3 regions of the Alteromonas sp. ABH4_456 genome follow, and region 3 is predicted to be linked to each of the others. Evidence: predicted binding sites of a transcription regulator. Region 3 holds the regulator's gene; each other region holds the start of a gene.
The links. Region 3 encodes FliA, which starts transcription of late flagellar genes. Its sites were predicted from a motif close to CTAAAGNTNNNNNNNNNNNNGCCGATA; they were not measured.

Region 1 (9,956 bases), on a different contig from region 3:
ATCTCATCGTTTCTTCCGCTAGTCTGGAAGCGAGTCTTCCTGTCACCGTTGCAGTGTCTTTGCTTATTAGCGGTATCGTTACACCCTGGCTTGCATCTCTGCTGAGTTCGTCTTCAACGTCCTCTTCAGTGAATGCTGATGTGACTTCTGATACTTCCGGAGAAACAGCCACTTTATATGTAGGTAATCTTCCATATAAAGCGAACGAAGATGCAGTGAAAGAATATTTCAAGGATTACATCGAAGTTCAGAGTGTTCGTCTTATGAAGGACCGTCGTACTGGAAAGCGTAAAGGGTATGGATTTATCGAAGTCATTACCCGCGACGTAGATTCAGCTATTACGGAACTAAACGATAAAGTATTTCTGGAAAGAACATTGAAAGTACGTGCTGCAAGGGAGAAAGGAGAAACCGAGTAGTCGTACTACACAAACATAAAAGAACCCCGGCATGCCGGGGTTCTTTTTTATCTGAATATTGAATTGGGCATCACTACTTTATTAGTCCGCCCGTATCTTTCAGCTTTCGCTTGCCGGAGGCTCTACAGGCTGAGTTTTCTGCTGCTCGCCCGGCATTGCGTCAAGTAAACGCTGATTGAAACTATGGAAACGATTTATAGCTGTGACTAAATCCGGTACCTGTACATCCTTCATTTCGTTGATCAGGCCATTTATCAGAGTGTTGAAGTCTTCACCTGAAGCCAGTTGTTGTCTCGCCGATTCAAAGACGTTAAGCATCTTATTCAGATATTGTGCAACAGGCTTCGCTTCATCGCCGTGGGAACCGGACTCGCTGCCGTCACGATAATGCTGAATAGCACCGTAAGTTTTCACAACTTCCGTTTGCTGCGTTCTGTTCAGTTGCAATGCGTAACCCGTAAGTTCCTGATCATCAAAACCCAGTTCCAGCGCTTTCTCAAACGCCTTATCCAGATCGCCACCGAAGAACGTATCAGCCAGATCGTTAACGGATTCTACTAAATCTGCAATGGCCGTTAATTCACCTTCATCCAGCTCACCTTTCAGAGAGAAACTGATCCCCTGACGATCAAAGTACGAGTAAGAGATGCTGTCTGTAGCGACGACATTCTGATAACCATTACCTTCACCACCCTGTCCCTGTTCAGTCGTATAAGCGACGGTTTGCTGGCTGGCATATTGATAAGCCCTCAGACTCTCAAAGCTCAACTGCACTTCATCACCATCTCTGGTACGAATTGTCAGACTGGCAGATTCTGAGTTGCTGCTGTTAACGTTCAAAGCTGACGCAACACCGCCAGCAGCAAGTTGATCTTCATTCTGAATACCAAGCAGATCAGCCTCCAGTGCATTAATGCGGTTTTCGATGAGACTGCGGCTCCTGTCGATGCCTGTTGATATATCATCATTCATCAGGCCTCCCAGATCTCTTTCTGCCATGGCAATTCCCCGGGAAACCCCTTCTCGCGCCTGCGAAAAAAGATTACCGAGTTTCTCTTCATCCGCACCACCTCTTGCAGCGCCCTGGATGACACCACCGACAAAACGCATAACGTTTTTTGCTACTTCCTCAAAATCAAATAAAGAGGTTTCCTTCTCTTTATCTGACGTATCATCTTTTGCAAACTTACCACGCTGTCCGTCAACGGTAACCTGTTGCTCCATTGACGAACTGTAGACTTTCAGGCCAATGGTCGTCTGCGAACTACTGACGCTTACCATTGCGGTTTGCCGCTGTTGAAATTCAGCAGCCTGACGAAGCCCATCCTGCTGTAACTGCTTTTTGATTGCTTTGTTAGGGTCTTCAGGTGCCTTCTGTTCTGAAACAGCCGGCTTCTGCTCACTAACAAATGCCTTAATTTCACCCACGTTCATAATGTTGTCCTCACTAACCTCACATTAGTTATCGGCAGACTTAACGAATTGTTTAATTTTAATGCAATCTCAGAACAGTGTTTGCACAAATAATTTAAGACACTACAATGCGCAGCCCGGCAATCAAGATGAAGTTATTACCATGACAACTCAGACACACAGTCAGCAATATACCGCGCAGTTAGACGAAAAGATCTCGCGACTGTCACAACTACTTGATCAATATGGTCAAACTGAGATGTCTGTGTTTGCCTCAGAAGAAACCGGCTACCGCATGCGGGCAGAATTTCGGGTATGGCATGATGGCGATGACTTGTATCACATCATGTTCAACAGCGAGACGAAAGAAAAGTATCGCGTTGACACCTTCCCGCCGGCAAGCGATACCATCAATGCCGCTATGCAAATTTTAATGACAGAACTTCGTTCAAGCCCGGTACTGAGAAAGAAGTTATTTCAGATTGATTATCTGAGCGGACTGTCGGGTGAACTGGTTATAAGCCTTCTGTATCACCGTCAGCTGGATGATGAATGGGAAACGGCTGCCAGGGCACTGCAAGATTCGTTGTCAGACACCTTCGGCACAGTGAATGTTATCGGCCGTGCACGTAAGCAGAAGAAAATTCTGGGCAATGACTTTATCATCGAATCGCTGCCAGTAAACGGACAACACTATCAATTCAGGCATATTGAAAACAGCTTTACCCAGCCCAATGCGAAAGTGAACTGCCGCATGATCGAATGGGCATTGTCTGTGTGTGAAAACACCAGCGGCGATCTGCTTGAAATGTACTGCGGAGCCGGTAATTTCTCACTGCCTATGGCCAGCCAGTTTCGCAAAGTCATCGGTACTGAAATCGCCAAACCTTCGGTTAACGCTGCGCAATTTAACATTGAAGTGAACAATATAGACAATGTGGAGATTGTTCGTCTGTCTGCAGAAGAGTTTACAGAAGCATTAAGAACCGGACGTCAGTTTTCCCGCCTTAACGGCATTGATTTATCAGGCTACAACTTTACGACTGTACTGGTTGACCCGCCAAGAGCCGGTCTTGATGAAGAATCACTGAAGATGATTCAGGACTATCCGGAAATTATTTATATTTCCTGTAATCCCGATACGCTGGCAGCGAATCTGGCGACATTGTCGCAAACCCACGATCTGGTGGCGTCTGCCTTGTTCGATCAATTCCCTTTTACGCACCACATTGAAGCCGGCGTAAAACTGGTTAAGAGAAACCGTTAATTACTCACTTTTGACTTTCCGGGGGCGATAGACTTTTGCCCCCAACTGTACAAAACGCAATTGCGCTTTTACCCTGTGACCAATTTCCTGCCTCAACGGCACATCCACTTCTAATGCTTCAGCTCCGGCACTGAATACAAGCCGGACCATGGCTTCTGCCTGAAGACTTGCCAGTTGATGCTCTGCCCCCTGACTTTCAACAATATAATCAGCCAGTTCTTCAATAAAATGCTGAATTTCCCTCAGTACTGCCATCCGGTAAGCAGTTGAGGTGCCGGTGTGTTCACGGAGCAGTAATCTGAACACGTTAGTATTGGCGGTAATAAATTCCATGAAGGTATCAACCGACGTATCGATAACCCCGCCGCCACTGGCGATACGGCGTCTTGCCTGACGCATCAGTTGACGGAGTGCAAGACCAGCCTCGTCCACCAGCGTCAGACCGAGTTCGTCCATATCTTTGAAGTGACGGTAAAAAGAAGTCGGCGCAATACCGGCTGCACGGGAGACTTCACGTAAACTGATAGCAGACAAACTGCGCTGCTCATCAAGCAAACCAAAAGCAGCATTGATAATATTCTGGCGGGTTTTTAATTTTTGCTCCTGACGACTCACCGCCAACTCCTTCTTTTCATTCCGGATACCTGTAAAACGGTAACGATTGTACCTTACCCCGGCGATGACGGCACATCAGTTTCACAAAATCTGCACTATACTTAAAGCTGAAAATGTCGCTTTTCCCTTGCCTGCGCCCGGTGAAAACGATAAATTAGCGTACAGTTGTAAGCCGAGTTGTTATCATGAAAAAACCACCAATTATCCTGACCAATGTTCTGGTATTTATTATTACCGGTGCAATTGCGTTACTGGCAGTGCCCCTTTGGGCGGTCACCATGGGATTCGACACCACGGAAGTGGTGACGGCTGTCGTATTATTTTATTTCACCGGTATGTCTATTACTGCCGGCTATCACCGTCTGTGGTCTCATAAAACCTATGACGCCAATATTGTTGTACGGGTCATTCTCGCCATCGGCGGTGCAATGGCATTGCAAAACAGTATCCTGCACTGGTCTTCCGATCACCGTATCCATCACCGTCATGTGGATCAAAACGACAAAGACCCGTACTCAGCCAAAAAGGGCCTTTGGTTCGCCCATATTGGCTGGATGCTGAGAGAATATCAGTCTCATCGCTATGACGATTACAGCAACTGCCGGGATTTACAGAAAGATCCGGTGGTTATGTGGCAACATAAGTATTACCTGCCTATCGTGCTTATCGCAAACTTCGGGATCACAGGTTTGCTGGGCTGGTTGAACGGCGATGTACTGAGTATGATTCTTTTTGCCGGTGTATTCCGTTTATTCATGGTCCACCATGTCACTTTCTTTATTAACTCGCTGGCTCATTTCTGGGGCAGTCAGCCTTATACCGATAAAAACACAGCCCGTGATAACGGTATCCTGGCATTTTTTACCTTCGGAGAGGGGTATCATAACTACCATCATATTTTTGAATACGATTACCGCAACGGTATTTACTGGTGGCAGTTCGATCCGACCAAGTGGCTGATCCGTGGCCTGTCTTATATGGGACTGACTACAAATCTGCGCCGTGTACCGGAAGAACGGATTGAAAAGGCCCGTGCAGCCATGCAGCTTCAGCAAGCCAATGCCAGACTTGCCGCTCTGCCGGATGCCGATGAGTTATTACAAAAAGTGCAGGCCGAGTACGAGTTGTTAGTGCAGAAGATGTCTGCCTATTATGCCGCGAAAAAACGTCTTATGAATGTACGTAAACGGTGCCTGAAGCGCTCGGTTGAGCGACTGGAAATTGACTTTCATTATAAGGAACTCAAACACGCACTGGCCCTTCAGAAAGAAAAGTGGCTCCAGTTACAGACACTTTCACCACAGCTGGCCTGAACTCAGCCCGAAACGCCGCTATTTAGCGGCGTTTCTGTTTCTCCTTCTTGCAAAATCAATAATATAGGCAACACTTAGGTGATGGATTGCTCTTGCTGTTTTCTCTGTATTTTTTGAAATAAGAGTCCTCGCTTTTCCTTTATCAGTACGGACGGATGCATGAGTGATGAACAGCTTTTTACCTTTTCCCCGGAACCTGAACCGGACGACAGTAATACTCAGTCAGGAGAATGGTTAGTTCTTAGTGTTGAAGACGATTTGGGCTATCAGCAATCCCTCAAACTGGGCTTAAGCGGCCTTAAGGTCCAGGGCAAACCGCTTAAGTTTCTGACCGCTAATTCTGCAGCTCAGGCCTCAACCATTCTGGCAGAAACCGACGATATTGCGGTGATCCTGCTGGATGTTGTGATGGAGCAGGATAACGCAGGCCTGTTTCTGGTAAATACCATCAGAACCGTGTTAGGTAATTCCCGCGTGCGGATTATCCTGCTCACCGGCCAGCCCGGTATGGCTCCCCGTCAGGACACATTTAAAGAATACGATATTGATGAGTACTGGAACAAAGTTGAGCTGACAGAAGAAAAGCTGAGAGGCATTGTTTCCAGTAACATTAAAACCTGGTCTAATCTGAATGAATTGTACGTGGCCAAGCGCGGACTACAGATGATTGTGGATGCCTCCAGAGCCCTGACGTCAAAGCAGGATGTGGGCGAGTTTACGTACACCGTGCTCAATGAAGTATCCCGTGTCATTGGCATTCCTGAAACTGGTGGTGTGGTGTGCGCTTACCGCCCGACCATGGCGTCTATGGAACAATGCGAAGTGGTAGCATCAAGTGGTGACTTCAGTCGTTCTGATGCCACTATGCTGTCAGACTTATTAGGTGAATATCAGGCTCACGCGAGTTCCGGATTGCTGAACGCCATCGACACCGCTCTGCACACCCATGAGCATCAGTTCTATGAAACCTGGTCAATTCTCTACTTTAATACGGCAGATGTAGACAACAACCACTATCTTGTCATCGTGCAATCTCCCAAGCCTCTGGAGCAAAGCCATATTACATTGCTGATGGTGTACAGCGAAAACATCGGCAATGGTTTCGTTAACCTGGCATTGCTCAATAAACTGTCCATGCTGGCCTATTTTGACGAAACGCTCCAGATTCCGAACAAAAACTGGCTGCACCGCGAAATCGTGAATATGTCGCTGTCTGACTTACAGTCAACCTCGCTGGTGCTGGTGAACATGACGGATTTCTCAACAAGTGAAATCACGCTGGGGACAGATTTCAGCCATGCCCTGCTTGCCGGCTGCCTGAGCGAAATAAATAAGCGCTGTCAGAAAGCGATGACGATTTGTTATCTGGGTGATGGCTTTTTTGCGCTGCTTTATAAAACGGAAAAAGTATCTCAGGAACCATCATTAAGCCAGTTAGCCGAACTGTCGGTGTATATCGATAATGTTGAGCAACGGATCACGAACCGTATCAGCCATCTGGCAGTGAAAGATTTAGAGCTGGATGATTTACGTAAGTCGTTGAAGACGGCGCAACTGGTGCATAACTCACGGAAACGGCGGGACCATTCCGTACAGACCATTTCACGACAATTGCTGGACGAAATGGGCACCCGCCACAAGCTGCTGAAATCTTTGTCTGATGCCATTGCCGACTCTCACCCGTTCTTTCTGGTTTTCCAGCCAAAAGTAGATCTGAAAACCGGTGTGACAACCGGACTGGAAGCGCTTATCCGCTGGCGCACCGGTAGTAACGAAATCATTCCGCCGAATGTGTTCATCCCTCTTGCTGAAGCATCCGGGTTAATCACCCGTCTGGACAGCCTGGTGATGGAGCTTGCTGTCTACGCTGCAAAAGTGCTGAAAGAGTCAGGGCATAACTTCTCTGTGGCGTTTAATGTGACTCATGCCGATGTGATAGCACCAAACTTCATTCCTGCACTGGAAAACGCGCTGGCTACCCATAATGTGCAGCCGGAGCAGGTAGAGATAGAAATCACTGAAACTCAGGCCATGGAAGATTATGAGGATATCAACCCGATACTCAATACGTTGATGAAAATGGGGATCAAAGTCAGTATTGATGATTTCGGCACCGGCTATTCTTCACTGGCTCACCTTAGTACATTATCGGCCTCAGCACTGAAAGTGGATAAGAGCTTTGTCGATACACTAAATACCGCCATCCCGAATTCTCCAGATCATATTCTGGATATGGTTCACAGGCTATCTGAACAATGTCATTTTCAGGTTGTTGCTGAGGGCATTGAAACTGAAGGACAACGGGAAGCGTTGTTGAGTAAAGGGTATGAAACCGGACAAGGTTTTCTGTTTGCCCGCCCCATGGCATTACCCGACCTTATCGACTGGCTTAACGGACAAAGGCGATGAGTGAGAAAAAACACTGGCAAAGGGCCTGCTGGCTATATCTGTGCAATTTCATTTTATCTTTGCTGACAGGCTCACTGGTGTATCAGTGGTTTTATGATAAGTCCATGCAAACACTGAGATTAGAGCATGCAACCGTCATTTCTTCAGTCAATACAGCTTTAAGTCAGGAACTGGGCGATTTAACTAACGTCGCACGCCTCGCAAACGAACACCTCGTAGATGTTTTATTAAACGGTCAGCAAGAAGAGACGGAAGCTCAATTGTTTCTGCGCATTGGCCGTGTGCTTAATAATGTATCGCAAATGCGATGGCTGAACCCCGAAGGGGTTGAAACGGTACGGGTTAATTTTCTTGCCGACGGCGTTCAGATTGTCCCGACGGAACAGCTCCAGGATAAGTCCACCCGATATTACTTTAAGCAGGCACAGCAAAAGCCGGCTGGGATCATGACGCTTTCTTCCATCGATCTGAATATGGAAAATGGTGTGCTGGTCACGCCCTTTCAGCCGACCGTGCGGGCAATCCTGCACACATTTCCTTCTCATCCTCTTGGAGAAGGTTTCCTGGTGATTAATTTTGACCTGACGTCTTTATTCGACCACCTGAAAACCTTTGAAGAAACGCAAACGCAGCTTTTGATTTCCGAAGGTGCCATTCAATGGATGCTGCACCCTGATGCAGAAAAAGAATGGACCGCCAGCCGCGGGGTCACGCCTGCGAACATTAAGCTGGCTCAACCTGATATTCTCGGGAAACTAAAAAACAACAAAGCTGTTTCCCTGGTCTCCGGAGAAGAAGATGCGTTGTTCAGCGGTGCAGCCTTGCAGTTAAGAATGAAGCATACGCACACGGTTGACCCGTACTTCATTCTCACCCGTACACCCGCCGATTACCACAGTTTGCTGGTAAAAGACGCGCTGTTGCCGGGATTAATCTCCTTCGTTTGCTGCTTTTTTATTGCCGGCTTACTGATTACCAGGGACCTGAAACAGTTATCCCATGTTACCCATCTGACAGATCAGCTGTTAACGGAGAAACAGGATTTGAAATCCGCTCTGGATAAACAAACCCGTCTGCGTGACGAACTGGTCGAGTCAGAGAAAATGGCGTCTCTTGGGATGCTGGTAGCCGGTGTTGCCCATGAGCTGAGCACTCCCATTGGCGGCACAACCATGTGCGTATCGGCTATTGATAACCAGCTCGACGCACTGGAAAAGAAAATCAGTACCGGACTGACCCGCTCAGATCTCGATGCTTACGTGGCATATACCAGGGAAAGTGTGACCCTGTCGAAGCATAACCTTGAACGTGTAACCGGGCTCATCAAGCGGTTTAAACGGCTGGCGGTGGACCGCGGAAGCGAGACACCGGTGAAGTTTTCTCTGCACAGAGTAGTGGGTGATCTGGTCCGCACGCTGGAAGCTCAGGCCAGCGCCAAACGGGTAAAACTAACAGTAGACATACCGGAAACGCTGGAAATTGTGAGCTTCCCCGGCCTTTACTCTCAAATATTACAGAACCTTATCACCAATGCCTTTGAGCATGCTTTTGCGAATAAACGTCTTGGGGAAGTATGCATCACCGCCCGTGAGAAGGGGAACAGTTTCGAAGTCAAAGTCAGAGACGATGGCTGCGGCATTCTGGATGAAATTCAGCACACTATTTTCGAGCCTTTTGTGACTTCAGCCCGCAACAAAGGCAATACCGGTCTTGGTATGCACCTCGTCCACCAGTGGGTCACTAATTTGCTCGGCGGCAGGATTGTGTTTACGTCTAAAGAAGGCAACGGCACAGAATTTATCATGACCTTTCCGCTGGCGTTGCCTGACGCTAAAAATGCATGATGAAACCGGAAATGGGCAACGGAAACTTTGTCTTTCTTATCAGAATGTTGCTAGACTTTGCATGACACTATTCCAGTCCAGCAACGTATCTACCGGTTCCCGCCGGTACAGCAACCATTGAGTATTTTCGACCATGACAAAGAAAACAGCGAAAGTCGCAGAACCTTCTTATCAGTTTGACGCCATTGTGATCGGCACCGGACCCGGTGGTGAAGGTGTGGCCATGCAGCTGGCCAAAGCCGGTCAGAAAGTCGCCGTTATTGAGCGCTACGAAGCCGTCGGCGGTGGTTGTACTCACTGGGGCACAATTCCATCAAAAGCTTTACGTCACTCTGTCAGCCGTTTGATTGAATACAATACCACTTCACTGTTCTCGGAAAATCAGGTTGCCCGCCACGTTACTTTTCAGGACATCATGAGTCATGCAAGCGGCGTGATTAAAAAGCAATCCCGTTTGCGTACATCGTTTTATGACAGAAACCGGGTAAGCCTCATCCACGGTGAAGCCAGCTTTGTTGATAAAAATACAATACAAATTGTGCGTCCCGACGGCTCAAAGGATCTCATCACTGCACGTCAGGTTGCCCTGGCAACCGGTTCACGCCCTTACTCACCTAAGGATATAGATTTTAATCACCCCCGTATTTATAACTCAGACACCATTTTGTCGCTTAAG
Region 2 (9,956 bases), on a different contig from region 3:
AAATCTGTGGCAGCACCGGCTCAGGTCAAATCACAGGAGGCAAAACCCTGTATCGCTGGCAAGACGAAAACGGCATGGTACATCTGTCAGATACACCTCCTGAGAATCGCTCACTGGCAGTCACCACTCTTAATGCATGTGATTAATAACCACGATGTTTCATTGAGAGTTGTTCCCTGACCGGGTGTAGGCACGCTCACATAATTGCCAGAATTCGCCTGCCGCAACCGACAATCCCCCCCGCTGACTACGGATCATACCCACGGGTTTCTTAAGCGGATTATCTTTGATGGCACAGCACACCAGCCCGCGACTTTCCATTTGTTGCCGGCAAATAGCCGGCACCACAGAAATGCCCATGCCCTGCGCGATAAACTGACCGACTGACCCAAGCTGACCGGTTTCCGCGATGATGTTCAGCTGGCCGGGCCCCTGCGCCGCCTGCTCAGTCCAGCGGCGCACTGCAGAGCCCCGGTTCATGGCGATAAACGGATGGGACAGCAATTCATGCCAGGGAACGGCATCCTGCATTGCCAGAGGATGACCCGGATACATCACTGCGATAAATTCATCGGTAAACAAAGGCTTAAAAATCAGACCATCTGCTATTTCGGGCTCAAAAGTAAACCCGATTTCTGCGTTACCCTGTAAAACATTATCAATCGTTGCTTCCATGACCACGTCCAGCACCCGGAGACGGATATTATTAAACTTGCGGTGGTAATCATTCAGTAACGCGGGAAGTTTACTCTCGGCAAAAGACGGCATTGCAGCAATGGTAAGTTTACCCTGCTGCATGGCAAACAGGTTTTGCATGTCATGGAAAGTTTCATCCCATTCATTTACCAGACGCTTCGCATTGGGTAACAGGGTTTGCCCTTCAGGGGTCAGTGAGACGCGTCTGGTACTGCGGCTGAACAGTTTGCCGCCCAGCTGCTCTTCCATTTTTTTAATGGCAGACGACAAAGCAGGCTGCGTCAGATGGAGTTTTTCCGCTGCCTCAGCGAAAGTGGAAGATTCGGCCACACGGATGAACGCCAGCATGTTACGGTACGATATGCTCATATTGATAAAAATATTTTATTAATATTGATATAAAATCAATTTTACAAAATTTTATCAGTCACGGATACTTTAATTGATTCATTATTCATCAACAGGAGATTCATATGTCAGGTTTCGATAAAGTCGTTACCAGTTATGAAGCAGCACTGGAAGGTCTGTCTGACAACATGACCGTTGTGGCCGGCGGCTTTGGACTGTGTGGTATTCCGGAAGGGTTAATTGCACAAATCAAAACAGCAGGTGTTAAAGGACTGACTGTGGTATCAAATAACTGCGGTGTCGACGGCTTTGGTCTCGGTATTTTGCTTGAAGACCGCCAGATCAAAAAAATGGTGTCTTCCTATGTTGGTGAAAATGCCCTGTTTGAAAAACAGTTGCTCGACGGCGAACTTGAGGTCGAACTGACTCCGCAAGGTACGCTGGCTGAAAAACTGCGTGCCGGTGGCGCCGGTATTCCCGCGTTCTACACGGCAACAGGCTACGGCACACCTGTCGGTGAAGGCAAAGAAGTCAAAGAGTTTAACGGCCGGCCTTATATTCTTGAAGAATCGATTACCGGTGACTTTGCTATTGTCAAAGCCTGGAAAGCAGACCGCTACGGAAATTGCGTTTACCGTCACACCGCGCAGAACTTTAATCCCATGGCAGCCACCGCAGGTAAAATCACTGTGGTTGAAGTTGAAGAAATTGTAGAGCCCGGTGAACTTGAGCCCTCTCAAATTCACACCCCGGGTATTTTCGTAGACCGCGTGATTAAAGGTACATTCGAAAAACGTATTGAGCGTCGCGTTACCGCGAAGAAGGAGGCGTAATCATGGCATTAACCAGAGATCAAATCGCAATGCGTGTGGCGCAGGAATTTCAGGACGGCAGTTACGTAAACCTCGGTATCGGTATTCCTACTCTGGCCGCTAACTATGTACCCGAAGGCATAGAGGTTATGCTGCAATCAGAAAATGGTCTTTTAGGCATGGGCCGCTATCCTGATGAAGACGAAATTGACGCAGACATGATCAACGCCGGTAAAGAAACTGTTACGGCTATCACCGGCGCTTCTATTTTCAGTTCCGCCGACAGCTTCGCCATGATCCGTGGCGGGCACGTTGATTTCACTGTGCTGGGCGCATTTGAGGTCGATGTAAACGGTAATATCGCCAGCTGGATGATTCCCGGCAAACTCATTAAGGGCATGGGTGGTGCCATGGACCTGGTGGCCGGTGCGAAGAACATCATTGTTACCATGACTCACGCTGACAAACACGGTAATTCAAAACTGTTAGAGGCCTGCACCCTGCCCCTTACCGGCGTGAACTGCATTACACGCATCATCACAGATCTGGCCGTACTTGAAGTTGCAGACGGTGCTTTTCATCTGTGTGAACGGGCGCCCGGTGTTTCCGTGGACGAAATCCGTGAAAAAACAGCCGGCAAACTGATTGCCGCTGATGATGTACCGGAAATGCAACTTTAATCTTCCTGACATAAAGTAAAGAGGTGCCTTACCGCACCTTTTTACTTTGCTTCCCGCCTTTATCTGACAAAGCCTTTCGTGGATAATACCGCCATTGTTTTATACGGGGTATTCACTTGAGCTTGTTAATTGCCGATCTTCCGGTTCACCATAAAATTGTCAAACGTTTGCAGGAAAAAGGCCTGGAAAGCCTCACTGAAGTGCAGGAACAAACTATTCTGCCGGCTCTGCAGGGCAAGGACATCATGGCATCGTCAAAAACCGGATCCGGTAAAACCTTTGCTTTTCTGATCCCTCTTGTTCACCGGTTAATGACCAATAAGGCTCTCAGCAAGCAGGATCCCCGCGCACTTATTCTTGCCCCTACCCGCGAGCTGGCCAAACAGGTGTTCTCTGAATTACGCAGCCTTGCCAACGGCGTCGGCCTGCAAAGTGCACTGATTGTTGGTGGTGAAAATTATAACGATCAAACCAAAGTGCTACGCCGCAACCCTCATGTCATTGTGGGCACCGCTGGCCGGATTGCAGACCACCTGGAAGACAAATCATTTTTTATTAACGGGCTGGAACTGCTTATTTTCGATGAAGCAGACCGTATGATGGATTTAGGCTTTGCGGAGCAACTTAACCTGATCAACCGCTTCGCGGATCACCGTAAGCGTCAGACAATGTTGTTTTCTGCCACGCTGGACAATATTGCCCTGAATCATTTAACCCGCGACTTATTAAAAGCCCCTGTGCGTGTGGCTGTTGGTGAGTCGACTGCTGCCCATCAGGATATCGACCAGACTTTGTATTTTGCCGATGACGTGGGACACAAAGATAACCTGCTGCTCACAGTACTTAAAGAGCAGGCATACAATCAGGCGGTAGTCTTTACAGCAACCAGAGAAGACACAGACCGCATTGCTGCCATTTTAAATGAACAGCACCTTGAAGCTGTTGCTTTACGGGGTGATCTGCCGCAAAACCAGCGTGCTGCTATCATGAGTAATTTCAGTCGTGGTCAGAACAGTGTGCTGGTTACCACGGATCTTGCTTCCCGGGGCCTGGATTTGCGCAAAGTAGGCTTAGTGGTCAATTTTGACCTGCCGAAACAGTCTGATGAATATATCCACCGGATTGGCCGCACAGGCCGGGCCGGAGACAAAGGTGTTGCCATTTCATTTGTGGGCCCGAGGGACTGGGGAAGCTACCTGACAATTAAAGATCATGTCAGCTATGATGTTGACTGCACCACGCATCCCCTGTTACCGGCGAAGTTCAGCGGTAAAAAGCAGATGAAGCCGAAGAATACAAAAGGACAGGATGAGCGCAATCGCAGTAAAACCGGCTCTGCCGGTCAAAAGCCTCCGGTGAAAAGGCGGGTGAATACCATGAAAGGCGATGAAGCCGGTCACATGCCGGTGATGAAGAAAAAACGCAATGATGTCATCGACGATGACGAAGAAGAATGACACAAAAAAACGGGCTGAATAAGCCCGTTTTTTTAAAACTATGCAGGATTAATATTCCCACCAGCCTTCCTGCCACCAGGCAAGAAACTCTTCAAAATCGATGTAGCCGTCATCATTGTCGTCAATAATTTTGAACCCTTCTTCCACATGGCTCATTTTCGTTTTCGGCGACAATACGGTCAGCAGTTCAATAAATTCAGGCAGATCGATTTGACCGTTACCGTCTTTATCAAAGAAGCTGAAATCACTTTTGATTTCTGCGATTTTTTCTTCTGTAAGTTGGGTGCTCACTTAATGTCCTGATTAATTACGACTTATGAACAAAGTGTACAACCCAACTTCCCGGCTGTCTACTTAACCTGTGCCTGTTTTGCTGCCAGCGCACGTTGACGCTGCTCTTCTGCTTTTTCCTGACGACGTTTTTCCATTGCCAGTCTGGCATCAGAACCCACGTGCTCTTCGCTGCGTGCTTTCGCCAGCTGAACCTGTTTCTCACGCTCGCGGAAGCGGGCAATCTGGTCGTCACTGTGTGTACCGTAACAATGGGGGCAACTCACACCCGGCTCGTACTTATCAGACTGTTTGTCTTCTTCAGTAATCGGCAAACGACAGGCATAACAGGCATCATACTGACTTTTCTGTAAATCATGATTTACCGCAACACGGTTATCAAATACAAAGCAGTCACCTTCCCATAAAGACTCTTCTGCCGGTACATCTTCCAGATATTGCAGAATACCGCCTTCCAGGTGATAAACCTCGTCAAATCCCTTCTCTTTCAGGTAAGCCGTGGATTTCTCACAGCGGATACCGCCGGTACAGAACATGGCCACCTTCTTATGTTTTTCCGGGTCCATGTTATCTTTCACATAGTCAGGAAATTCACGGAAGGTCTTTGTTTTTGGATCGACGGCATGTTTGAAAGTACCGATTTCAATCTCGTAATCGTTGCGGGTATCAATAACCAGCACGTCAGGATCACTAATAAGGTCGTTCCAGTCTTTGGGTTTAACGTATGTACCCACCGTATGGCGGGGATCAATACCTTCCACACCCATTGTCACAATCTCTTTTTTCAGTTTTACCTTGGTGCGGTAGAACGGCTGCTCTTCATGCAGGGATTCTTTGTAAGAGATAGGGTTGATTCGCGGGTCGCTGTTCAGATATGCGAGTAAGTTATCAATCCCTTCCCGGGGACCGGAAACTGTGCCGTTAATGCCTTCGCTGGCAAGCAATAATGTGCCTTTGATACCCTGCTCTTCCATCTTTTCGAGGAGCGGTTGGCGCATAGCTTCGTAGTTTTCAAGCGCAACGAATTTGTACATCGCGCAAACGATATATTGAGTCATTTTATATTTACCTTTGCTGATTGGAGCGTAAGACCAGTGCAAATTGCGGCGCGAAATATACCAGAACGTGTGCGATTTTCCAAATCAGCTCAGGATCTAAAAAAATAAGCTTTTTTCAGGCAGTCAGCAATGAGGAAGAACCACTTATCACCTCTTCCAGCATAGTTTCATCTACAGGTTCCGGCGCGCGAGAAATATGCTGCAACCGCATACGGGTTGCCAGACTGCAATTTTCCTTAACTTCGGGAGGGATGAGCGTGGCATTGTCATGGGCACTTAACGGATCAGGATGCATAGACTGCCATAATGAAAAGGCTGCTGCTGAGCCTGAATTCGCCATCTTTGCCGTAGTATTGAGCGCCATATAATCTGCATCAGAGGGCTTAAGCGGTGGCCGTTTATAGTGATTCAGACGCTCGGGAAAATGAGGATCGCCGGTAACCCCTTCTGCCTCAGCAGGCAACAGTGAAAAGTGCTCAGCACCGGGCTGACAATGCATGGCAAGGAACAGGGAGAACTGCGCGCCTTTACCTGCCGCGCGGGCAAGCTCCCCGTTCCATTCACGATCAGGGATCAGTGCCGGTAGCCGGCCATAGTCAAAGGGCAAATCAGGTGTACTCATACTGTGCTTATCGGCATTGACCGGGATAACTAAAGACAGATCCGTACAAATTTACATACTTGAACTTTAGGCGTAATGGTCCGATCATTATACTAAAGTCTGATTTCAGGGTAACAGGTAGATGAATTACGCAGATAAACGTGTACTGATTATAGAAGATCAGCGCCCTTTTCTGCTGGTTTTGCGGGGACTGCTGCATTCGATGGGTGCAACCGAAGTTGTCACCAAGCCCTCTGCTGAGCAGGCGTTATCCCTGTGCCGGAAACGCAAGTTTGATATCATCATCAGCGACCTTCATCTGGGTTCTGACAAAAAAAACGGTTTTGAGTTTATCGAAGAGCTGCGTAGTCAGAAACTGGCAAAACCCTCAGCCATTGTGATGTTGATCAGTGCTGACAGCACCCGCCCCTTCGTACTGGGCTCTATTGATCGCGGACCTGACGACTACCTGATAAAACCCTTTTCCCAAAACCAGCTGAAAACCCGCCTTGAACGGGCCTGGAAAAAACGCCAGGCCCTGCTGCCCGTTTATCATGCGCTCCATGAAGGCGATACTGCCCTTGCCCGAAAGCAGGCGGAAAAATTACTTGCTACTAACCGGCCTTACCGTGGTTCGGTTGCACAACTGCTCACCGGCATTTGCTGGCAACAGAAAGATTTCGCCGGTGCTCTGAACGTACTGAGCGATTTTGATACAGACAGACCGGTGCCCTGGTTGCAACTGGCACTGGCTAAAAACTGGTTAAAAATGAATAAGCGGGACAAGGCCCTTTCTATGGCACAAAGCGTTCTGCAACGTAACCGTTTCAGTGCCGAAGCTTATGACGTGGTGGCAGAATGCCAGTTACTCAATAACGACACTGAGCGGGCTGCAGAAACCATACGTCATGCCATCAAAATTTCCCCTTACTGCACAGAGCGTCATCACATTGCATGTCATATCGCCCGTCAACACAAAGATTTTGTGCTGGCCAGTGAAAGTGCGCAGGCAATCTGGTTGTTGTCCCGTAAAACGGTGAAAGAGCATGCGGATATCTGGTGCAGCTACATTCGCAGTATTCTGGAAGTAGCGGAAAACGCTGAAGATAAGAAAACCCGTAACCGCTATCAGCAGGAAGCCCATCTTGCCGTACAGCGGGGCAAGTTTGACGACTACCTCAGCCGTAATAACGACGAATTCGATTTCGTGATCTATGAACAAATATTCACAGCCCGGCTTCACAGTATTGAAGGAAAGCTCATTGAAGCTAAGCGGGCTTTGAACAGTGGTCAGGAAGCGATTCAGCACAAATACGAGTCTTATCCGCAAACCTATGCGCCGGACAGTTTAAAAGTGATGTATGCCATCGGCGAATATGATGAAGCAGAGGCTCTGGTGAATGTAATTCGCTCAGGTAACCTGCACGATTCTGTAAAACAGATGCTGGACACCGACAAGCAAAACGCTGCTGAAAAACAACAGCTTTACTCTATGCATAACAAAGAAGGCATTGAACATTATCAGCAAGGCGATTTTAAAGCGGCACGCACGTCTTTCACCAAAGCCCTGCAGTTTGCACCGGTGAATACCGGGGTTGCCCTCAACCTGCTGCAATGCGTGATTAAACTGCTGAACACCGATACTAAAGAGCAGCCGGCTTTATTAACAGACAGCAAGCGGTTGCTGAAACTACTGGATGGTATGTTCATGAAACCTCAGTTCCTGCAAAAGTTTGAGGAACTGAGAGCAGAATTATCAGGACTTACCGGAAAGGCTGCCTGATAACACGTTAACAGGTTTTTTCCTTCCCAGCGCGGCCATCATCGAGCCGGTGACCACAAGCAATGCCCCGCCATAAGCAACCGTGTCCAGTTCCGGCTGATGGAAGGTATCAGGCATAATTTTCTCAGCTAAAGTCATACTGATAAAAGTAAACACGGGTTGTACTGCCAGCACGGCGGATACCTTCGACGCATACCAGACACGCATCGCCTCGGTGAAAGCACCATAGGCAACCAGTGTATTCAGGCAGCAAAACACCAGTGCAGCCATTTGCAGACCGTCCATGGACATCAGCTCTGTCGGGGTACTCAGCGGGATTAGTAACATGCCACCTGTGGCATACATGATGAGTGTGAGTTGTCTGGCTGATAAAATGCGTAACAATGGTTTTTGCGCCAGTGCATAAATAGCCCATGCGACAGCTGAACCGGCGATGATGAACAGGCCGGCAATACTTTCTGTTTCTGAGGCGAATATCTGAGGCAACCGCTGATTGAAAAACAATCCCAGCCCGAGGATCAAAAGGCCCGCGCCGGCAAACTGCACTTTGGTAAACGACTCTTTGTACAACAACACCCCCCCGGTCATCAGCACAAACGGTGCAATTTGCATGAGCACCTGGGCACTGGACGCACTGAGGTAATTTAACCCCATAACGTTAGTGACATAGTTTGTCACCAGCATCACCGTAGCGAGGGCCGCCAGCAACCAGCCATTGCGGGTCAACGATGCGGCAACAGGCAGGCTACGACGTATTTTTAGAATAAAAAATACCACCAGCCCTGCCGTCAGGAAGCGGTAAAAAGTAATTGTCGGGCTGTCCATTACCTTAAGGCAAAGGGTTAACGCTACCGGCAGCACGCCCCACAAAAAAGCGGTCAGCAGTGAAAGTAAAAAACCGTAGACCGGTCTGAGTTGGGATTCCAAGCAGTTATTCGTCCAGCAAATCTTCGAGGCTGGCAATCATATCGTTGATCTCATCCTCCAGCTTGCTTTTTTGCTTCGCTGTCAGAGAACTTGCGACAGATGACGCCAGTCTGGCATGTTGCTGTCGATTGTTTCGCCAGACTTGAAGAAATGCTTCAGACCGGTACTGTTCAGGATTGAGCATCAGTGCAGTCAGTTGCTCAGTAAAATCAGGATTACTCTTACGGCCGGCGAATAACACCCTCGCCCGCTGCTGCAAATCACGACGGTATGCCAGCCATAATTCCCGTGACGGCATGAAGCCGGGCGCCATATCCTGAATTAACTGTTTTTGTTCCTCTGTAAGCCTGCCGATCCTTTCTTCCATATCCTCTTCCAGGCTTTCTACACGGTCTTCCATGCGTTCCGTTTCTGACCACTCATTGGTTTCTTCTATCTTTTCCTCTGTTTCCTTGTTGTCCTTTTCCAGTGCAGCAAACAGTCTGATCACCTGCTCGTCAGACAACTCGCCCGCCATTGATGCCAGAGGCGGAGTGATTTCCTCCCGCAAACGCTGCCAGTGCTCCGTGGCTTTGGTGTAATGAGACAACAGGCGCTGTTCTGTCAGCCGGTTCTCTGCCAAATCCTCTTTCACCAGTTTCAGATGATTGATGTAGGCGGGCAATTCTTTACTGCGATGCCAGTCAATCCACTGGTCCAGTTGCTTATCAAACATGGCTTCCTGGCGATTATTCAGCTCGATGTAATCATCCATGTACCAGTAAACCAGCCAGTCCAGATTGTTGTATGCCAGTTTACTGCTGCATCCGCCCAGCAATAAGACAAATATAACCGTTACCCATTTTTTCATGACTGTTCCTGCCTGAAACCATTGAACAATGATACGCTCACCTCTATGCTTCACGGTGATGTGCTATCACTATAAAGCCCTGAAAATCACAGTAAATACTATTTAATTTTTAGTAACAATTCTGTCTCTCTGTGGCTTATATGATTCGTATCAACACTTGCAGTTCAACCCGCTGGCATACTTTGCCGGCTCGGATTCAATAAGGACGGAACGTGAACAGTAAAGTAGCCATACTCACCTCGGGAGGAGATGCTCCCGGCATGAATGCCTGTATCCGTGCCATCGTGCTGGTTTGTGAACGGGCCGGCCATGACATCGTCGGTTATTTGCATGGTTATAACGGTTTGCTGTCACAGGAATACATGACGCTGGACAGCCGCCAGGTACATAACCTCGCCCAGCGCGGGGGCACGATTTTACATAGTGCCCGCTGCAAGCCTTTCAAGACAAATG
Region 3 (9,956 bases):
CAGTCGGTCAGTTTTATCTCATCCTGGCGACGTTGCTGTTCTGGACCGTTGACGGCCATCTGGCCATGATCCAGATGATTGTTATCAGCTTTGATGCGTTTCCCATCGGCGAAGCCTGGTGGACAGCAGATCAGTTCCGCGATATCGCAGAATGGGGCGGCTGGATGTTTGTGTCTGCGATTACGTTATCGCTGGCGCCTATCGTGTCACTGCTGATCGTGAACCTTGCGTTCGGGGTGATGACCAAAGCATCGCCACAGTTAAATATTTTCAGCATTGGTTTTTCCATTGCACAAATCATGGGGTTAATCATTATCTGGATTACCCTCGATAATTTTACGTCCCACTTTGCCACCCAGTGGCAACGTGCTCAGCAATTCATGTGCGAGTTGCTGATGATCTGTCCCGTGTGAGGTAGACGATGGCTGACGAACAGGAAAAAACAGAAGACCCCACGGGGAAAAAACTCGACGACGCACGAAAAAAAGGCCAGCTGGCCCGGTCCAGAGAGTTATCTACGACACTGGTTCTGGTGGTCAGTGGCGTCATGTTTCTTGTCATGGGAGGCACCATCGCACAGGCTATTTTCGGCATGATGAAAAACATGTTCCAGCTTTCCCGCGACCAAACCTATGACGCAACTCACATGTTTGGTGCCTGGGTTTATGGTTTTTCTGCGGTGGCAGCGCCTGTTTTACTGTACATGGTCGTGGCGATGGCCGCCGGTATTTACGGCTCTATCGCGCTGGGCGGATACAATTTCACCTGGGAATCGGCGTCGCCGAAAATGAATAAGCTGAATCCGCTAAACGGCTTTAAGCGCATGTTCGGTATTAATGGCCTGGTGGAACTGCTTAAGTCCATTGCCAAGTTTTTCGTTATCGGTTCCATGGCACTGGTATCGTTAATGTACTTTCAGGATGAAGCACTGCATCTTGACCTTGAGCTGTACCCGAATAATTTGTTCCACGCACTGAATATGCTCGAATGGGCGTTTTTCCTGCTGACACTGGGCATGATCCCCATCGCTATTTTTGATGTGCCGTACCAGCTGTACAAGCACAACAAAGAAATGAAAATGTCAAAGCAGGAGGTGAAAGACGAACGTAAAAATGCCGAGGGTGATCCTCAGGTGAAAGGACGTATACGTCGCCTGCAATATCAGGCAGCAGCCCGCCGGATGATGCAGGAAGTACCGAAAGCGGATGTGGTTGTGACTAACCCGACGCACTATTCCGTGGCGCTTAAATACGATGATAACGGCGGCAGAGCGCCTGTGGTGGTGGCAAAAGGAATTGATGAACTGGCCATGCACATCCGTAAAATTGCCGGTGCCCATGAAGTGCCTGTTGTACCTTCACCTATGCTGGCAAGGGCTATTTATTATTCCACTGAAGTTGAGCATGAAATTCCCCATAAATTGTTCATGGCGGTGGCACAGGTATTGGCGTATGTGTATCAGTTGCGGGCGTTTAAAGCCGGTAAGGGCAAACGGCCTAAGCCACTTAAGAAAGACTTGCCGATCCCACCTGAACTCAGACGGTAAACCCGTCAGTGCTTTTATCCACAGCAATGATGGCGTCGCGGCCTTTTTCTTTGGCCTGATATAATGCTTTGTCGATGGCTTCCAGTTCTGCGGCCATTGTATCCGGTCCGGTAACGTATCCTATTCCGCCGGATACCGTGAGCGGGCCCAATGCATAGGGAAGGGCATTTCCGGCCGCTTTGAGGGCTGCTCTGAATTTGTCTGTAGCAGCTTTTGCTTCTGTAATATCCGCATCAGGAAATATGAGTAAAAATTCTTCACCGCCTATTCTGCCTGTAATATCGGTTTTTCTGAAATTGTCTCTGACCAGAGCACCAAAGGTGCGTAATACTTCATCACCGGCAGCGTGACCAAAATTATCATTTACCTGTTTAAATAAATCGATATCGAGCAGCGCGACAGCTAGTTTCTTGCCGCAGGCCCCGGCGATGTCAGCCTGCTCTTCCAGTAATTTAAAGGTATGCTGGCGGTTAAGAAGAGATGTCAGGCTGTCAGTCATCGCAATTTGCTCCAGTTTATGCTGATACCTGGCGCGCTTTTTCTGCAAAATAACCAGTGCCACGCACAGACTGAAAAGTAAAACGAGCGCCGATATCATAAAGAAGCCCCGCTGGCGCTCGGTTTTTATGCGCAACTCCTGAGCTTTCGTCATCGCTTTGAGGGCGGCATTTTCCTGATTTTTCTTATCAACGTCGAAAAGAGTCTGCAGTTTGAACAGCTTTTCAGCACTGATTTCATTCAGGCGCTTTACTTGTTTATTGCGTGCGTCTTCAAGAGTTTGATAAGCCTCGCTGTAGTTGCCTAACGCCGCCTGAATTCTTGATTCCAGTAACCGTGACTCAATCATTTCTTTGGGCGTAGCGGATGCGGAGATCGTTTCTGCGCGGGCCAGAGTATCCAGTGCGGTGCCGAAGTTGCCGGTATGATAATGGGCATTTGATAAGCCCCGTAAAATGTCCCCGTAATACTGTTCAGACGGCAGTATTTCCTGAATCGCCGTTAAGTGCTGGTAAATAGCCAGTGCCTCTGCAAAGGCTTTCTTTTTCATCAGCCTGTCAGCGTCAAGAAGTTGTAATTCAACCTGTGCGTTTTTGTCTGCCAGTTCACGGGCAATGGTCATCGCTTCGTCAAAGTAACGCTGCCCTGCAATTTCGTCGCCCGTTGAGAAGTAAGAAAGAGCAAGCTTGTGTAACAGGTTTTGCTGATTAACCCGGTTGTTCCTGGTGATGGCAAATTCCAGTGCCTCCTGCAAATAGGGAAGGGCATTGTCGTACTGTTCAGCCTGCTGAAATACCGATGCAATAAGACCGGCTATGTGAGCAGGCGGGATTTGAGTAGCGTTCTCCGATGCAATTCTGTGGGCAATGATCAGCTTTGTCAGCGCGGCCTCACGATTTTGTAATGATTGCTGAATTAATCCTTCCGTCATTAATGCACCGATGTAGAGCTGGGTGACAGTCTGCTGCTGCGCCCACTCACTGACGACAGCAACATAATGCAGCGCCAGTACCTGGCGGTCTGTTTTTTCGTATAGTTGCGATTTTTGCAGCAGTAAACGGTGATAGAGCAACGGTTCGCCTATTTGATCTACGTTTTCAAGCCCTTGTTCCAGAAGAGACTCTGAGCGGCTGAAATCACCCAGTTTCATGTAAAAGTACGACAGCAGATATTGAATAGTGGCAGGCGTATATTCGGGCAGGACATCATCAAGCATCTCTTCCAGACCGAGCACGGTTTCCTGCGGGTGCTGATGAAAAGACTTAATGACGCGGATAACCGCATCGTCGGGCGCAGATACCTGTGCCGGTGCCGCAAAGGTGCAATAAGACATACATATCAGGCCTGTTGCGGCGACAACAGGGAAAATAGTGTTCTTAAATGCAATACGTCGCTGTTTTAACAGGTATTCCGGCACATGATGTCCTGAACATGTCTCATCCGGTTTAACTATAGTTCAAAAAACACTGACGGGCGCACGCAGACAAACATTTTCAAACTGGCACATTAGTTGAACTGACACTGACAGACACGAAGTAAGCGTCAATTTTCTGTTAGCGAGAGCAAATTTTATGCAGCTATCCGGCTATCTGCAGCGGTTCGACAAAAACCAGGTTCAAAATATCACCAGTGGTTTGGGGGCGCCTGTCGTTTTGCTGGCGATTATGGGTATGGTTATTTTGCCAATGCCGCCCTTTCTGCTCGATGTTCTTTTCAGTTTTAACATCGCCCTCAGTCTGGTCATTATTCTTGTAGCTGTATTTACCCAAAAGCCGGTGGATTTCGGTATATTCCCCCTGGTTTTGCTGATTGCTACGGTGTTGCGGCTGGCATTGAATGTTGCCTCGACGCGGGTCGTTTTGCTGTATGGTCATGAAGGCGGCGATGCTGCGGGGAAGGTAATCGAGGCCTTCGGAGCCGTGGTTATTGGTGGTAACTATGCGGTGGGTGTGGTGGTATTCGCCATCCTGCTCATTATCAACTTCAAAGTAGTGACAGCCGGTGCCGGCCGTATATCTGAAGTTAGCGCCAGATTTACACTTGATGCCATGCCCGGTAAGCAAATGGCCATTGATGCCGATTTGAATGCCGGCTATATCGATCAGGATGAAGCCCGCAAGCGCCGTGAAGAAATCACTGCAGAAGCAGACTTCTATGGTTCGATGGACGGTGCGTCAAAATTCGTTAAAGGTGACGCGGTAGCCGGTTTGTTCATCATGATGATTAACATCGTCGGTGGTTTATTTATCGGCATGATTCAGCATGACTTGTCCTTCGGAAATGCGCTGGAAGTTTACACTATTCTGACCATCGGTGACGGTCTGGTTGCCCAGATCCCATCCCTGTTGTTGTCGGTGGCAACGGCAATTATCGTCACCCGCGAAAACGAAACTCAGGAAATGGGTAAGGAAATCCGGACACAGCTGGGTAATCAGCAGGCTCTGTATATTGCCGCAGCGGTGCTGTTTGTCATGGGTATTGTGCCCGGCATGCCCCACGTGGCCTTTCTGGGATTCTCTGCTATTGCTGCCGGTTATGCATACTGGCAGGGTGTGCAGGCGAAGAAAGCGGCAGAAAAACCGGCTGTGCCGGCCAAAATGGAAGGCGGTGCTGACCAGCCTGCTCCGGAAATTAAAGAGCTGGGTTGGGATGACGTACAGCAGGTTGACACTATCGGCCTTGAAGTCGGTTACCGGCTCATTCCGCTGGTGGATAAATCACAGGGCGGCGAATTGCTGACCCGTATAAAAGGTGTGCGGAAAAAACTGTCTCAGGAACTGGGCTTTCTGGTTCCGCCGGTGCACATCCGCGATAATCTTGATCTCGACCCGAATGCTTACACGATCTCCATGCTGGGTGTGACCATCGGCGATGCGCAAATCAGTCATGATGAAGAGCTGGCGATTAACCCCGGGCAAGTGTTCGGTAAGCTGGAAGGACGGGCGACTAAAGACCCCGCTTTCGGACTGGATGCCGTGTGGATACGGCCGAATCAGCGGGAGCATGCGCAAACCCTTGGTTACACAGTAGTGGATGCGGCCACCGTGGTAGCGACACATCTTAGTCAGTTACTCAGCAACAATGCCTACCAGTTACTCGGTCATGAAGAAGTTCAACAACTTCTCGATATGCTGGCGAAATCCAGTCCTAAGCTGGTGGAAGGGCTGGTACCCGATATTCTGCAGCTGAGCACCGTAGTAAAAGTACTGCAAACCTTGTTGTTCGAAGGCGTTCCCATCCGCGATATGCGTACTATCGTTCAAACCTTATCGGAATACGGCCCCCGCAGTCAGGATCCGGATGTGCTGGTATCGGCAGTGCGTATTGCGCTGAAGCGTTTGATTGTGCAGGAAATCAGTCAGGGAGCGAAAGAAGTGCCTGTCATAACTCTGGCACCAGAGTTGGAACAGATGTTGCACCAGTCACTTCAGGCAGGTGGAGAAGACGGCGCCGGCATCGAACCGGGACTGGCCGACCGGCTCCAGCAATCCCTGCAACAGGCCGCACAACAACAAGAACTGAATGGCGAGCCTGCGGTACTGTTGACGTCAGGCATGTTAAGACCTGTGCTGTCACGCTTCCTGAAGTATTCGGTAGCTGGCCTGCATGTGTTGTCTTATCAGGAAATCCCTGATGACAAACAAATCAAAATTGTCAGCTCTGTGGGTCAATAATCTGACACCGGGTGAGTGAAGAGGTTGAGATGAAAATCAGACGGTTTTTTGGCAAAGATATGCGGGAAGCATTAAGCCAGGTAAAAGCAGAATTGGGCAGTGACGCCGTAATCATGTCGAATCGCAAAGTGGCAGACGGTATTGAACTGGTCGCCGCTTACGATAAAGAGCCAGAAGCAAAAATAAAACTCAACACCCGCCATGACGCAGGTAAGCCTGCTGCACAGAATGCGACGCCAAGCCTCAGCGAAATTATCGGTGACGACGGTCCGGATACTTTACGGGCGTTACTTGAAAAGCAGGCTGCAGAAAGAGCAGCGGCTGCCAGAAGTGAACGTCAGAACCCTGCAGTTTCTCCTGCACCACAAACATCGTCTGCCTTCGCCGGAGATACCCGTGGAGTCAATTCACAACCCGCTGCATCTCACAACGAAGAGGCATTTTCATTTGCGGATGTATTTTCTGCAAAAGAACCCAAGCCTGCACCGGTATCTCAAATGAACCCCGACTTTAAAGCGGCGGAAAGTCAGCAGTCTGCCGGTGCCCCTGCCAGTGAGCTGGATGCGATAAAAGAGGAACTGGCTTCTCTTCGCAGCGTTTTACAATATCAGGTCGCAGACTTGATGGATGCTAAAAAGCAGCGTCAGCGTCCCGTACACAGCTATCTGACTCAGTGTTTAACCGGTATGGGGCTGAGTGCTTCACTGGCTGAGCAACTGGTGCACTACACCCCTTCTCAATACACCGAGCGGGAAGCGTGGATTTACCTTCTCAACCTTTTGGCTAATCGCCTTAATGTTTCCGGTAATGATATCCTGACCCAAACCGGTGTGGTTGCTCTTGTTGGTCCAACGGGAACTGGCAAAACCACGACTGTTGCTAAATTAGCAGCACGCTATGCGCAAAAATACGGTGCTGATCAGGTGGCTATGATCACTATCGATACCTACCGTATTGCCGCTTATGAGCAGCTGGCAACGTATGGCAAAATTATTGGCTGTACCACAAGGAAGGCGCAAAGCAGTGAAGAATTAGCCGAACTTCTCTTCCAGTTACGCCATAAGCGTCTAATATTAGTAGACACGGCTGGTTTTAGTCAGCGCGACAGTCGTTTAATTAAGCAACTTGGTCAATTTAATCACGGACAAATGCAACCTGTCCGTAAATACCTGGTTGCGCAGGCAAATACCCAATATCCTGCATTGCAACGCATCATTGAAGCGTATAATTCCGTTAAGCTTGACGGATGTATCTTCACGAAAGTTGATGAATGCTACAGTTTGGGTGAGGTTTTAAGTGTTGCTGTTGAACAGCAATTGCCAGTTAGTTATGTGACCGACGGGCAGCAGGTACCTGAAGATATTAAAGTTGCTGATGCAAAATCTCTCGTATCTGCCGCTGCAAAGCTTTATAAAAAGTACGGTTTGAATCATACTAAGCGTAATCATGAAGTTAATTCAGTTCAGGCAGTATGATCGAAGATCAAGCGAGTAGCTTACGAAAGATGAATCAATCACGCCTCATAAAGGTTATTGCCGTTACCGGCGGCAAAGGTGGTGTTGGTAAAACCAACATTACATTAAACACGGCGATTGCTATGGCCAAGCAAGGTAAGCGGGTCATGGTACTCGATGCCGATTTAGGATTAGCGAACGTTGACGTCATGCTGGGTCTGCGTGTTGAGAAGAACCTTTCTCACGTATTATCCGGTGAATGCACACTTGATGATGTTCTGGTAACCGGACCTCACGGTATTAAAATCGCTCCGGCGACTTCAGGTACTCAGGCAATGACTGAGTTATCGCCCACTGAACATGCCGGATTAATCCGTGCTTTCAGTGAGTTGCGGTCGCAGATTGACGTGCTGATTGTAGATACCGCTGCCGGTATTTCCGATATGGTACTGAGTTTCTCCCGTGCCTCGCAGGACATCATGGTCGTGGTTTGTGACGAACCGACTTCTCTGACCGATGCCTATGCACTGATTAAAATATTGAACCGTGAACACGGCGTGTTCCGGTTCAAAATAGTGGCAAACATGGTTCGGGACATCCGTGAAGGGCAGGAATTATTCAGTAAATTATCAAAAGTGACAGGCAGATTCCTGGATGTGGCACTAGAATTGGTGGCAACTGTGCCTTTCGACGAAAATATTCGTCGGGCAGTCAGAAAGCAAACCGCTATTGTGGATGCATTTCCCGGTTCTCCTGCGGCCGTCGCGATTAGTCAGTTAGCCACCAAAGCGCTTAACTGGCCGGTACCGGCTCAGCCGGGTGGTCACCTGGAATTTTTCATTGAACAACTGGTGACGAAGCAAGCAGTAGGAAGCCAACGTTGAATAGTAAAGCGGCAGCTTACCAGCAGCAGACCGACAAGTCGCAGCTGGTCGAGCGCCATGCATCCCTTGTAAAACGTATTGCCCATCACCTGATGGCGCGTTTGCCTGCCAGTGTGCTGGTGGATGACCTGATTCAGGCAGGGATGATCGGATTGCTGGAAGCAGCCAGAAATTTCGACGGCTCGAAAGGGGCCAGTTTCGAAACCTTCGCAGGTATCCGTATTCGTGGTGCTATGCTGGATGAAATCCGTAAGGGCGACTGGACACCCCGTTCAGTGCATAAAAATAGCCGTGCTATTACGGAAGCCATAACACAAGTTGAAAGAGAAACTGGCAGAGACGCGCGTGATACAGAAATTGCTGCTAAGCTAAGTGTCAGTATTAATGATTATCATCAAATGCTTAACGAGGTGAATGCCGGTAAACTTGTCGGTATTGAAGACCTGGGTGTGTCAGAAGATGTAATCAGCACAGAACAGAATAAAGGTAATGATTCACCCCTCGAAGATTTAATGCAGGGGGCGTTTCAAAAGGCGTTGGCGCATGCCATCACAACATTACCTGAACGGGAAGCAATTGTACTGTCCCTGTACTATGATGAAGAACTGAATTTACGTGAAATCGGTGAAGTTCTTGAAGTCAGTGAGTCAAGGGTCAGCCAGATTCATAGCCAGGCCATGTTAAAACTAAAAGCCCGAATGCAATCATGGCAGGCAGAAGAATAAAACATACTAATATTAATAACGATTGATAATCCTCACCGGAGGCTATTTTGGACAAGAGTATGAAAATTCTTGTAGTAGACGACTTCTCTACTATGAGACGAATCATAAAGAACCTGCTTAAAGATCTTGGATTTTCCAATATTCAGGAAGCTGACGATGGAAGTACGGCCCTCCCCATGCTCCAGCAAGGCGACTTTGAATTTGTCGTGACAGATTGGAACATGCCAGGTATGCAGGGTATCGACCTGTTACGCGCTATTCGTGCAGACGACAAACTCAAGCACTTGCCAGTATTAATGGTGACAGCTGAAGCGAAAAAAGAGCAAATCGTTGCTGCAGCACAGGCAGGTGTGAACGGATATGTTGTGAAGCCTTTCACAGCCGCTACACTTAAGGAAAAACTCGACAAGATTTTTGAGCGTTTAGGTTGATCCAGCCGCTCCCGCCAGAGAAGAGGATTACTGGATGTCTCCTACTAAAAAAGTCCCTATTTCGCTCGAAGAAGCAAAACAGCTGGTAGCATATCTTGAGCAGGGCGATGACGACTCCGCCAGCGCCCTGCTTGAAGCCGTATCTGCCAAAGAGTCTGTCGAACTTTTTGCTGAAGTTGGCAAACTTACCCGTCAACTTCATGACGCCCTCAACACCTTCCAGTTAGACGAGCGTATTGCTGGTCTGGCTAATGATGATATTCCTGATGCGCAAACGCGTCTCACCTACGTAATTGAAGAAACTGAAAAAGCGGCTAATACTACAATGGACGCTGTAGAGTCCTGTATGCCCATTGCTGAATCTTTATCAGACCGGATCAATGCTATTGAGCCTGAATGGCAAAAGCTTATGACCCGTCAGATTGAGCTCGGTGAATTCAAGAGTTTATGTATGGATATCGACGCCCTGTTTAAGGACATGTCGAAAGATTCTTCTAAACTTAACAGCCTTTTGACCGAAGTATTAATGGCACAGGGTTATCAGGATTTGACAGGCCAGGTTATTCGCAGAGTGATTGACCTGGTGAAAGAAGTCGAAGACAGCCTTGTGAACATGCTGACCGTGTTCGGTGAACGGGATGCACCTGTTAAAGCACAGAGCACCACGAACAAGCCGGACGCTGTTGAAGCGGAAGGGCCAATCATGAACGCTGAGAAGCGGGATGACGTAGTACAAGGCCAGGA

Region 1: the regulator FliA is predicted to act here: its motif matches at 1,883-1,909, upstream of ACXAG2_RS13020 (DUF5610 domain-containing protein).
Region 2: the regulator FliA is predicted to act here: its motif matches at 5,973-5,999, upstream of ACXAG2_RS13120 (VC2046/SO_2500 family protein).

What each region holds. Positions count from the first base shown of each region.
Region 1 is NZ_JBSWXO010000007.1:238,322-248,277, reverse strand. Features, by position in the region: gene ACXAG2_RS13025 (RNA recognition motif domain-containing protein) at 1-419, shown strand, start outside; gene ACXAG2_RS13020 (DUF5610 domain-containing protein) at 519-1,853, opposite strand; gene trmA (tRNA (uridine(54)-C5)-methyltransferase TrmA) at 1,996-3,099, shown strand; gene fabR (HTH-type transcriptional repressor FabR) at 3,100-3,714, opposite strand; gene ACXAG2_RS13005 (acyl-CoA desaturase) at 3,900-5,027, shown strand; gene ACXAG2_RS13000 (EAL domain-containing response regulator) at 5,187-7,436, shown strand; gene ACXAG2_RS12995 (sensor histidine kinase) at 7,433-9,280, shown strand; gene sthA (Si-specific NAD(P)(+) transhydrogenase) at 9,414-9,956, shown strand, end outside.
Region 2 is NZ_JBSWXO010000008.1:13,055-23,010, forward strand. Features, by position in the region: gene ACXAG2_RS13085 (DUF4124 domain-containing protein) at 1-146, shown strand, start outside; gene ACXAG2_RS13090 (LysR family transcriptional regulator) at 160-1,065, opposite strand; gene ACXAG2_RS13095 (CoA transferase subunit A) at 1,170-1,877, shown strand; gene ACXAG2_RS13100 (CoA transferase subunit B) at 1,880-2,536, shown strand; gene ACXAG2_RS13105 (DEAD/DEAH box helicase) at 2,659-3,993, shown strand; gene ACXAG2_RS13110 (EF-hand domain-containing protein) at 4,042-4,284, opposite strand; gene trhO (oxygen-dependent tRNA uridine(34) hydroxylase TrhO) at 4,344-5,342, opposite strand; gene ACXAG2_RS13120 (VC2046/SO_2500 family protein) at 5,458-5,964, opposite strand; gene ACXAG2_RS13125 (response regulator) at 6,086-7,726, shown strand; gene ACXAG2_RS13130 (DMT family transporter) at 7,700-8,653, opposite strand; gene ACXAG2_RS13135 (DUF6279 family lipoprotein) at 8,658-9,503, opposite strand; gene ACXAG2_RS13140 (6-phosphofructokinase) at 9,716-9,956, shown strand, end outside.
Region 3 is NZ_JBSWXO010000004.1:209,035-218,990, forward strand. Features, by position in the region: gene fliR (flagellar biosynthetic protein FliR) at 1-413, shown strand, start outside; gene flhB (flagellar biosynthesis protein FlhB) at 422-1,546, shown strand; gene ACXAG2_RS08430 (sensor domain-containing diguanylate cyclase) at 1,536-3,377, opposite strand; gene flhA (flagellar biosynthesis protein FlhA) at 3,616-5,718, shown strand; gene flhF (flagellar biosynthesis protein FlhF) at 5,748-7,193, shown strand; gene ACXAG2_RS08445 (MinD/ParA family protein) at 7,190-8,056, shown strand; gene ACXAG2_RS08450 (RNA polymerase sigma factor FliA) at 8,053-8,781, shown strand; gene cheY (chemotaxis response regulator CheY) at 8,829-9,212, shown strand; gene ACXAG2_RS08460 (protein phosphatase CheZ) at 9,247-9,956, shown strand, end outside.